3 regions of the Streptomyces sp. NPDC093795 genome follow, and region 2 is predicted to be linked to each of the others. Evidence: riboswitches for the same ligand, from Rfam matches in the RefSeq annotation. Region 2 holds a riboswitch; each other region holds the start of a gene.
The links. Region 2 has a riboswitch for cyclic di-AMP ahead of ACIRB7_RS09555 (C40 family peptidase). Riboswitches for the same ligand answer to the same signal wherever they lie in the genome.
Positions count from the first base shown of each region.

Region 1: linked by a shared signal. The riboswitch ahead of ACIRB7_RS15560 (LysM peptidoglycan-binding domain-containing M23 family metallopeptidase) and the one ahead of ACIRB7_RS09555 (C40 family peptidase) in region 2 are both predicted to bind cyclic di-AMP.
Region 3: linked by a shared signal. The riboswitch ahead of ACIRB7_RS31130 (M23 family metallopeptidase) and the one ahead of ACIRB7_RS09555 (C40 family peptidase) in region 2 are both predicted to bind cyclic di-AMP.

Region 1 covers NZ_JBIWIO010000005.1:111,582-114,845, reverse strand. Annotated here, with positions in the region: gene ACIRB7_RS15570 (DUF6126 family protein) at 16-171, shown strand; gene ACIRB7_RS15565 (tyrosine-protein phosphatase) at 181-1,002, opposite strand; cyclic di-AMP (ydaO/yuaA leader) riboswitch at 1,362-1,550, shown strand; gene ACIRB7_RS15560 (LysM peptidoglycan-binding domain-containing M23 family metallopeptidase) at 1,555-2,559, shown strand; gene ACIRB7_RS15555 (SGNH/GDSL hydrolase family protein) at 2,721-3,264, shown strand, end outside.
Region 2 covers NZ_JBIWIO010000003.1:160,005-163,268, forward strand. Annotated here, with positions in the region: gene ACIRB7_RS09545 (8-amino-7-oxononanoate synthase) at 1-670, shown strand, start outside; gene ACIRB7_RS09550 (ATP-binding protein) at 833-1,270, shown strand; gene ACIRB7_RS09555 (C40 family peptidase) at 1,286-1,762, opposite strand; cyclic di-AMP (ydaO/yuaA leader) riboswitch at 1,765-1,896, opposite strand; gene ACIRB7_RS09560 (hypothetical protein) at 2,287-2,592, opposite strand; gene ACIRB7_RS09565 (ATP-dependent Clp protease proteolytic subunit) at 2,600-3,223, opposite strand.
Region 3 covers NZ_JBIWIO010000014.1:115,103-118,366, reverse strand. Annotated here, with positions in the region: gene ACIRB7_RS31140 (HPr family phosphocarrier protein) at 1-113, shown strand, start outside; gene ACIRB7_RS31135 (GntR family transcriptional regulator) at 269-952, opposite strand; gene ACIRB7_RS31130 (M23 family metallopeptidase) at 1,137-1,907, opposite strand; cyclic di-AMP (ydaO/yuaA leader) riboswitch at 1,920-2,085, opposite strand; gene ACIRB7_RS31125 (M16 family metallopeptidase) at 2,333-3,264, opposite strand, start outside.

The DNA of each region.
Region 1 (3,264 bases), on a different contig from region 2:
TTCGAGAGGACCGACATGTCCGACAAGTCACGACCGGTCACCGGTGAGGAGCGTGGGGAGGGCAAGTTCCCCAAGGGGCTGGTCCTGCGCCTCTTCGCCTACCTGGTCGCCGGCCACCTCTTCGCCGGTTTCCTCTACCTGCTCTTCGCGCTGGGTGGCCAGAACCGGTAGGCGGCGGACTCACACCTCGGTGAGCAGGCGCTCCCGCAGGCGCTCGCGGGTCTCCGGGGCCAGCTTCAGGCCCGTCGCGAGGTAGGCGTCCACCGAGCCCCAGGTCGCCTCGATCGTCTCGAAGGCCCCCCGCAGGTACTCCACCCGCGCGTCGAAGAGCGGGCTCAGCAGCTCCATCACCTCGGGCGACATGGCGTCCGGGGCGGTGGAGCTGCGGCGCACCTTGTAGCGGCGGTGCGGGTCGTTCGACTTCACGTAGTCGGCCTCGATCGCCGCCCGCTCGACCCCGAGGGCGAGCAGGGTGATCGCTATGGAGAGCCCGGCGCGGTCCTTGCCGGCCGCGCAGTGCATCAGGGCGGGGAGGCTGTCCTCAGCCATGGCGTGCAGGATCCGGCTGTGCTCCGCGGTCCGCTCGATCACCATCTTCCGGTACGAGTCGGACATGTTGGCGGCCGCCTTGCCGTCACCGAGGATCTCGCGCAGCTGGGTTATGTCGCCGCCGCGCACCAGCTTCCAGAACTCCTTGCCCTCCGCCGGATCGTTGAGCGGTATGTTCACGTTCCGTACGCCGGGCAGCTCGACGTCGGGACCCTCGACCTTCCGGTCGGCCATGTTCCGGAAGTCGAACACGGTGTGCAGTCCCAGCGAGTCGAGGAAGGCGGCGTCCGCCGCCGTCGCGTGGGCGAGGTGGCCGCTGCGGAAGAGGCGCCCGGTGCGGACGGCCCGGCCGTCCGTCGTCGGCAGGCCGCCCACGTCCCGGAAGTTGCGGACCTCGGCCAGCTCGGGTTCGGTCATTTCGATGGGCGGGACCTGCGGCAGCTGCTGCGTCACGGGTGCTCCTGGTGGTCGACGTTCGGGTGCCCGAAGCGAGATCGGTTCCTGGGGCAATCATCCAGGCGGGAGGGTGTCGGCGCACCCCCCTGGACGGGAATGGGTGATCTGTCCGAATTGAGGCCTTACGTATAACGCGCCCTGTTTGCGGGCGAGATGGGCATCGGCGCGTGAGCAGCGTCATAGAAGTGACGGATCGTGGCCGACGGCCGGAACCAATTGCCGTACGGAAAAGGGACATCGAAGGACCGTCATCCACAGAGGGTGACCGGAATTCCGGCCGGAAGACGTGGCGGGGAAAGCCGGTGGAAATCAGCGGCTTGTCCGTGCCGACCCCCTCGTCTAGCGTCACCGTCAATCCGGTCGGACCGCCGAATCCTGCCACCGTCCGGAATTCCCACTCATCCCATGTGTGGCAGGAGCGGGGGACCCAGGAAGTACGCCGGTCCCGCGACGCAGGACGGCTTGGGGTGAAGCCGCGTGAGAACGCGGCCGGGCATCTCCAGTCCGAACCCGACAGCTCACCTCGTAGGCGCCGGAGAGGAATTCGCCATGCCCGCGACGGGTAAGCACCGCCGTACCAAGACCAACCGACTGACCCGCGGAATCGCCGCCGCCGGTACGGGAGGCGCCGTCGTCGCCCTCCCGCTCTTCGGCGCCACCGGGGCCCACGCCGCCGAGCAGACTGCCGCCCCCAGCCAGGCCGTCACCGCCGCCGCCCAGGTGGAGGCCCTCGCCGCCGCCAAGGCCGCGCCCGCCGCCAAGGCCGCACCGAAGACGTACTCCGTCGTGCGCGGCGACTACCTGTCGAAGATCGCCGCCGACCACCACGTCGCCGGCGGCTGGCAGAAGCTGTACTCCGACAACCGCCAGGTCGTCGGCGAGGACCCCTCGCTCATCCTGCCCGGCATGAAGCTCACGCTCGGCGCCAAGAGCACCGCCAAGGCCTCCGCTCCGAAGAGCGCCGCGCCCCGGGCGGCCGCCCCCAAGAGCGCCCCGGAGCCGTCCGCCGAGACCTCCTCGAAGAACGGCGACACCCCGCGCGCCTCCCGGGGCAGCGAGCGCGCCGCCGCCCCGGCCACCACCGCCCCGTCCTCGGACGCCGGCTCGTCCTCCTCCGCGCAGGAGTCGACGGGCGCCTCGACCTCCGCGTCCGGCTGGGTCGCCCCGGTCAGCGGCGGCATCTCCACCCCGTACCGCGCCTCCGGCTCCATGTGGTCCTCCGGTTACCACACCGGTGTCGACTTCATCGCCTCCTCCGGCACCACCGTCCGCGCCGTCGGCGCCGGCAACGTGGTCTCGGCCGGCTGGAGCGGCGCCTACGGCAACGAGGTCGTCATCCAGCACGCCGACGGCAGCTACTCGCAGTACGCCCACCTCTCCTCCCTCTCCATCTCGTCCGGCCAGACCGTCACCGGCGGCCAGCAGATCGGCCTCTCCGGCTCCACCGGCAACTCCACCGGCCCGCACCTGCACTTCGAGATCCGCACCTCGCCGAGCTACGGCTCCGACATCGACCCGCTGGGCTACCTCCGCCAGCACGGCGTCTCCATCTGACGCACCGACACCCCGCGTGGCCCGGCACTCCTGTGCCGGGCCTCCGGCGTTTCCCCATCTATTCCGGCTTGGCAATTTCTTTATCGGTGGCATATATCACCCGGCGTCAACCCCTCCTTACGGTCGCGTAGGTCACATCCAAAAGGGAAGGATGTGCTCCCGTGGCAGACGATTCGAGATCAAGAGACAAGAACGCATTCGGGTCGTACGCGGCGATCGGTGACAGCTTCACCGAGGGCGTCGGAGACCCCGGGCCCGGCGGGACGTACGTCGGCTGGGCGGACCGCTTCGCGGTCCTGCTCGCCGACCAGCTGCCGGAGCACGACGCCTTCCGCTACGCCAACCTGGCCGTACGCGGGCGCCTCCTCGACCAGATCGTGGCGGAACAGGTCCCCCGGGCGAAGGAACTCGCCCCCGACCTGGTGACCTTCTGCGCCGGCGGCAACGACATCATCCGCCCCGGCAGCGACCCCGACGACGTGGCCGAGCGCTTCGAGCGGGCCGTCGCCGAACTGACCTCCGCCGTCGGCACCGTCATGGTGACCACTGGCTTCGACACCCGTGACGTGCCCGTGCTCAGGCACCTGCGCGGCAAGATCGCCACCTACACCGCCCACGTCCGGGCCATCGCGGACCGCTACGACTGCCCGGTCCTCGACCTGTGGTCCCTCAGGTCCGTGCAGGACCGGCGGGCCTGGGACCTCG
Region 2 (3,264 bases):
GGCCCTGGTCGTCAGCGACTCCGTCTTCTCCGTCGACGGAGACAAGGCTCCGCTGCCGCAGCTCGCCTCGGCCTGCCGCGCGCACGGCGCCGGGCTCGTGGTGGACGACGCCCACGGCTTCGGCGTCCTCGGCGAAGGGGGCCGGGGCGCCCTCCACGAAGCCGGGCTCGCGGGCGACGAGGACGTCGTGGCCACGCTCACCCTCTCCAAGTCCCTCGGCAGCCAGGGCGGCGCCGTCCTCGGCCCGGCCCGGGTGATCGAGCACCTGGTGAACGCGGCCCGCACCTTCATCTTCGACACCGGCCTCGCCCCGGCCGCCGCGGGCGGTGCGCTGGCGAGCCTCCGGCTGCTGGCGGCCGAGCCGGGCCTCGCCGGGCGGGCCCGTACCGTCGCCACCACGCTGTACGGGCTGCTCACCGAGGCGGGCCTCACGGCGGCCCGGCCCGACGCGGCCGTCGTGTCGGTGCGCGCCCCCTCCCCGGAGGCGGCGCTGCGCTGGGCGGCGGACTGCCGCGAGCAGGGCCTCGCGGTCGGCTGCTTCCGGCCCCCGTCCGTGCCCGACGGCATCTCGCGGCTGCGTCTCACGGCGCGCGCCGATCTGACGGACGCGCAGATCGAGCGCGCCGTGGAGACGATCCTGAGGACCGCGCCCGCCGCCCGGCAGGGGTGAACGTCGGCCCAAGGGGGTTCCCGAGGACCATAGTTCACCGCTTCGGGCGACAGATGGGGACATATCTTGGTGGAACGCCGCCCGGCGCGGCACGATCGGTGGCACTCTGACGCGAAGCGCGATCCGGGGCAGCGGCCCCGGCGGGAAAGGGACAGCGTCGCCATGGCAGATCACCAGGAAGCATCTCTCACGCTGCCGAGCGACCCCGCCTCGGTCCCCACGGCCCGGCGGTACGTCGCGGACGTCCTCACCGACTGGGGTCTCGACGGCGCCGCGGACATCGCGGACTCGATCCGTCTGATCGTCTCCGAACTGGCCTCCAACGCCGTCCTGCACACCCTCGGCCAGTCACCCACCTTCACGGTGGAGGTCCGCCTGGAGCGCGAGGAGCGGCTCCACATCGGCGTCACCGACAGCCACCCCCGCCGGCCCCGCCGCCTCCCGGCGGCGGTTCAGCAGGACAACGGCCGGGGCATGGTCATCATCCGTGTCCTGGCGGCGGAGGCGGGCGGCCGTCTCTCGGTCACTCCGACCGAGGACGGCGGCAAGACGGTCTGGATCACGATCCCGTGGACCGTGGCCCCCCTGGCGAGCTGCTAACGCCTGTCCGCCGGGTCACCGGACGCGGCCGTAGTAGACCTTCGACGACCAGATCTTGTCGAGCTTCACCCAGGACCCCGACTTGGGCGAGTGCCAGATCTTGCCGCTGCCGGCGTAGATGCCCACGTGGTACACCCTCCCGCCGGAGTGGAAGAAGACCAGGTCCCCCTTCTGCCGGGTGGAGGCGGAGATGTGCTGGGTCTTGTTGTACTGCTGCTGCGCGGTACGGGGCAGCGGCTTGCCCGCCTTCTTGTACGCGTAGAGCGTCAGACCGGAGCAGTCGAACCGGGAGGGCCCGGCGCTCCCGTACCCGTACGGGGCTCCCTTCTTGGACGCGGCGACGCTCAGTGCCTTGTTCGCGTGCGTGGTGGCTGCCTGGGCCTCCGATGCCGCACCTGGTGCGAGCAGCGTGCCGCCGACGGCGGCGAGGGTGAGAGCCGAGACGGCTCCGGCCCGGGACAGCAGGGACGGGACGTGCATCTGCGCAGTCATGCGCAACCCTTCGTCAGCCGCCTGCGAAGGATGACCTGTCGGGTTCGGGCTGGCGAAGATGCCCGGCCGCGGTCGCGGCTTCACCCCAAGGGACGGCCCCGCTGCCGAAACAGCGCGTACGCCCCGTAAAAATCGGGTCCTCCACTCCTGCCGATCCACTCCTGTCGACCAGACGTCCGGGACAGCGGCAGGACTCGGCGTCCGCCCGGACCGCCCCGCCGCGGCGGCGGGGGCTTGTCGTCGACAGGGATCTTGACCCACACCCAGGGTGAAATCCGAGCTGAAACAGCGATATGTGAGGCTCCTCACGACTGATCCGTTCGGGTGGACAGGACGCTTTCGTGATCTTCGGAGGTTTGGCCAACGAGCCCCGCACCAGGGGTGGAACGCCCCATTCCGCCAGATGTGTACACGTGGTGCGCAAGTCACCCGAGCCATTAATCGACTCGTCGACTACGCCGAACGAGGGAGTGTTTCTGCGGCAGATGTCGGCCGTACGGACCTCGACACGACACGACGAAATGTCAACTCGCGCGTGGTCCCGGGACGGTGACCCGACCGGTCCTGCGCTCCCCGTCCAACACGCGCAGAGCACGCGCCAATGTGTCCGCGTGCACCTCGCTCTCACCCCGTACATGCATCAGCGTCAGAGCTTCGCGCAGCGCCTCGGCCCGCCCCACCAGGGCCTGTGCCGCCCGTAGAGCTCCATAGGTATGCGTACCCCTGGATGGATTGATCTTCCCCAGGAGGTCGACGACTTCGAGGTACACGTCGACGAGTTCGCCCTCGGCCCGGGTCAGGGCGGGCAGCGGCGGCAGCTCGGGGACCACGGCCGGCTCACCGCGCCGCGCCGCCGGCGGCCGCGCGCCGGCTGGTGATCACATGATCCACCAGGCCGTACGCGACCGCCGCGGGCGCGTCCAGGACGGTCAGACGGTCCAGGTCGGCGTCGATCCGCTCCCGGGGCTGCCCCGTGTGCTCGGCGAACGCCCCGGCCACCAGGGCGCGCAGCCGGAGCAGTTCGCGCGCGTGGAGGTCGAGGTCGCTCGGCTGCCCCTGCATCGGCTCGTCCAGGGCGGGCTGACGGAGCGTGACCCGGGCGCCGGGGAGCATCAGCCGCTTGCCCGCCGTGCCGGCGGCGAGCAGGAGCGCGGCGGTGGAGGCGGCCTGGCCCAGGCAGGTGGTCTCCACGTCGCAGTGGAGCGAGCGCATCGTGTCGTAGACCGCGGTCGTCGCGGTGGTGGAGCCGCCGGGGGAGTTGATGTAGAGCGAGATGTCCTGGCCCGGCGCCGCGTGGTCCAGATAGAGGAGCTGGGCGATGACGTCGTTGGCCGAGGTCTCGTCGATCGGTGTCCCGAGGAAGACGATCCGGGAGGCGAGGAGCCGGGAGTAGGGGTCGAGGGTCCGGGTTCCGTAGCTGGTCCGCTCCGTGAACTCGGGCAGTACGTGGCGAGCGTGCATGACGGGCACCTCCATCTGTAAAAAATGTACAGGACGTACAG
Region 3 (3,264 bases), on a different contig from region 2:
AGGGCGGCGAGGAGATCGTCCTCGCTTCGGAGGCCGACGGCGCCGAGGCCGCTCTGGACCGTCTGGCGAAGCTGGTCGCCGAGGGTCTCGACGAGCTCCCCGAGACCGTCTGACCCGGGTCGACCTCTCCCGTACGACGAAAGGCCGTGGCCGCCGGAATTCCGGCGGCCACGGCCTTTCGCATTTCCACCGACCCGGATTCGGCCCGCTTTTGGGCAGCACGGAACGCGGGCCACGGAATTGCTATTCTTTGTATACGGTGTGCGCGTTAATTCCGGACGCTCGCCGTGTTGACGACATGTTGCGAAACCCTCACGTGCCCGCGCTCCGGCCTTTTGAGCCGGTGCAGCGGCTGCGAGCGCTCCGCGTGCAGCGCGGTCAGCGCCCGCGCGCGCTCGGCGTCACCGCGCGCCACGGCGTCCACGATCGCGCCGTGTTCGGCCCAGGCCTCCACCGGCTGAGCGGGCTGCTCGACCGCGTACATCCAGGCGATCTTGTGGCGCAGCTGGGTCAGCAGCGCTGTCAGGGCCGGGCTGCCCGAGGCCTGCGCCAGCGTCTCGTGGAACCAGCCCCCGAGCGAGCGCAGGTCCTCGCCCTGGCCCCGTCTCGCCCGCTCCTGCCCCAGTCTGACCAGGCCCCGCAGCACCTTGAGGTGGGCCTCGGTGCGCCGCTGGGCGGCACGCGCGGCGCCCAGCGGTTCGAGCAGCGCCCTCATGTCGAGCAGGTCGGCCGCCTCCTGCTCGGTGGGCTCGGCGACGTGCGCGCCCGCGTGGCGGCGGGTGACGACGAAGCCCTCGGACTCCAGGGTGCGCAGGGCCTCGCGGACCGGGACGCGGGAGACGCCGTACCGGCGGGCGAGCTGTTCCTCGGTCAGCCGGCTGCCCCGCTCGAAGACGCCGGAGACGATGTCGTCCCGGATCGCCGTGCATACCGAGTGCGCGGGAATGCGCATGTCCGACCTCCGCCTTGGTCTGCGCGAGACAATTCTGCGACGCCTGTTCTGCGCCCGATCTGCGACTCTATTGCAGCGCGCCGGAATTTCCGATGCCTCAGCGAAATATGGAAGCCTTTTTGACCGACGAAAAGCCCCGGCTCAGCACGAGCCGGGGCTTTTGCGACGTTGAGGTGGGCGTGCGTCAGACGCTGACGCCGCGCGCGCGGAGGTAGGCGAGCGGGTTGATGTCGGAGCCGTACTCGGAGCTCGTGCGCGCCTCGAAGTGGAGGTGCGGGCCGGTCGAGTTGCCGGTCGAGCCGGAGATGCCTATCTGCTCGCCCGGTTCGACGCTCTGGCCGACGTACACGCCGATGGAGGAGAGGTGGCCGTACTGGGTGTACGTGCCGTCGTTCATCCGGATGACGATGTTGTTGCCGTACGCGCCGCCCCAGCCGGCCTCGACGACGGTGCCGGAGCCGACGGAGACGACACTGCTGCCGTAGCCGGCGTGGAAGTCGACGCCGGAGTGGCTGCCGGAGGACCAGAGCGAGCCGCCGGTCTGGTAGCCGGTGGAGACGTACGAGCCGGCGACGGGGAGCTGGAAGGAGTTCAGGCGGCGGCGCTCGGCCTCACGGGCGGCGCGCTCCTCCGCCTCGCGGATCTCCTTGGCGCGGGCCTCCGCCTTGCGCTTCGCCTCGGCCTCGGCCTTCGCCTTGGCGGCGGCCTCGAAGGCCTCCTGCTCCTGGGCGGCGGCCTGGGCGTTGATCCGGTCCACGAGGGAGTCCTCGGTGATCACCTTGGTGAGGCCGGTGTCCTCGACGGAGCGGTTGTCCGCGTCGGCGGCGAGCGCCGGGGAAGCGAGGGTTCCGATGACGCCGGTGGTGGCGAGGGTCGCGGCGCCGGCGAAGCCCACGCTGCGGCGCGCCATCCGGCTCGACCCACGATGCTTCCCGGTGGCACGGGTGAACGCCATGTAGTGGCTGATCCTTTCCTTCCTTCTCGCCTACCGGGTTAGCTGACGGGTTCGGAGCAGGAAGGTCTCCTACGAGCCCCTCCGTACGAGACGAAGGCGCCCGATTCACCCCAGGGACTACGTATGGGTCCCCGGCTCCCCAGGCTCGCGCCTGACGGGGACTCGGCGATGACTGTCCGGGTGCCGCGGGTGCGGCGGGTGCAACTGCCGAACAGACGCACCGACGCTATGCGGATCATCTTTCAATCACCAACCGGACTCGCCAGTTTGTAAGACATGCCACAGGGCAAACGATCACCCTTGCGCTTAATACGGACAAAGGGGAGGGCTCCGACGAAACATGCCGTCGGAGCCCTCCCCTTACCGGATCAGAGCCGGGTCAGACCGTGTCGGAGCCGGGCCGGGAGCCGGGCCGGGAGCCGGAATCAGCCGGTCACGACGGTGACTTCACCGATGCCGAGCGCGCGCACCGGGTCCGCGATCTGCGCCGCGTCGCCCACGAGCACGGTGACGAGCCGGTCCACCGGGAAGGCGCTGACCACGGCCGCGGTCGCCTCGACCGTGCCGGTCTCGGCGAGCCGCGCGTACAACTGGGCCTGGTAGTCGTCGGGGAGGTGCTGCTCGACCTGGTCGGCGAGCGTCCCGGCGACCGAGGCGGCCGTCTCGTACTTGAGCGGGGCGACCCCGACCAGGTTCTGCACGGCCGTCTCGCGCTCGGCGTCGGTGAGACCCTCGGCGGCCAGCGTCCGCAGCACCTTCCACAGGTCGTCGAGCGCCGGGCCGGTGTTGGGCGTGTCGACGGAACCGCTGATGGCGAGCATCGCGGCGCCGTTCCCCTGGCTGTCGGAGCGCAGTACCTGCCCGAAGGCACGCACCCCGTACGTGTAGCCCTTCTCCTCCCGCAGCACCCGGTCGAGTCGCGAGGTGAGGGTGCCGCCGAGGCAGTACGTGCCCAGGACCTGGGCCGACCAGACGCGGTCGTGCCGGTCGGGGCCGATCCGTCCGATCAGCAACTGGGTCTGGACGGCGCCGGGTCGGTCGACGATGACGACCCGTCCGGTGTCGTCGGCCGAGATCGGCGGCATCGGGAGCGGCTCGGCCGGCTCACCGGTCCAGGCGCCCAGGGTCTCGGCGAGGACCTTGTCCAGGTCGACGCCGGTCAGGTCGCCGACGACCACGGCGGTGGCCGTGGCGGGCCGGACGTACGCCTCGTAGAAGGCGCGGACCGCGGCCGCGTCGATCGCCTTGACGGTCTTCTCGGTGCCCTGGCGCGGCCGCGAGATCCGCGACTCGGCCGGGAAGAGCTCCTTGGAGAGCTGCTTGGCGGCGCGACGGGCCGGATTGGCCGTCTCGTGCG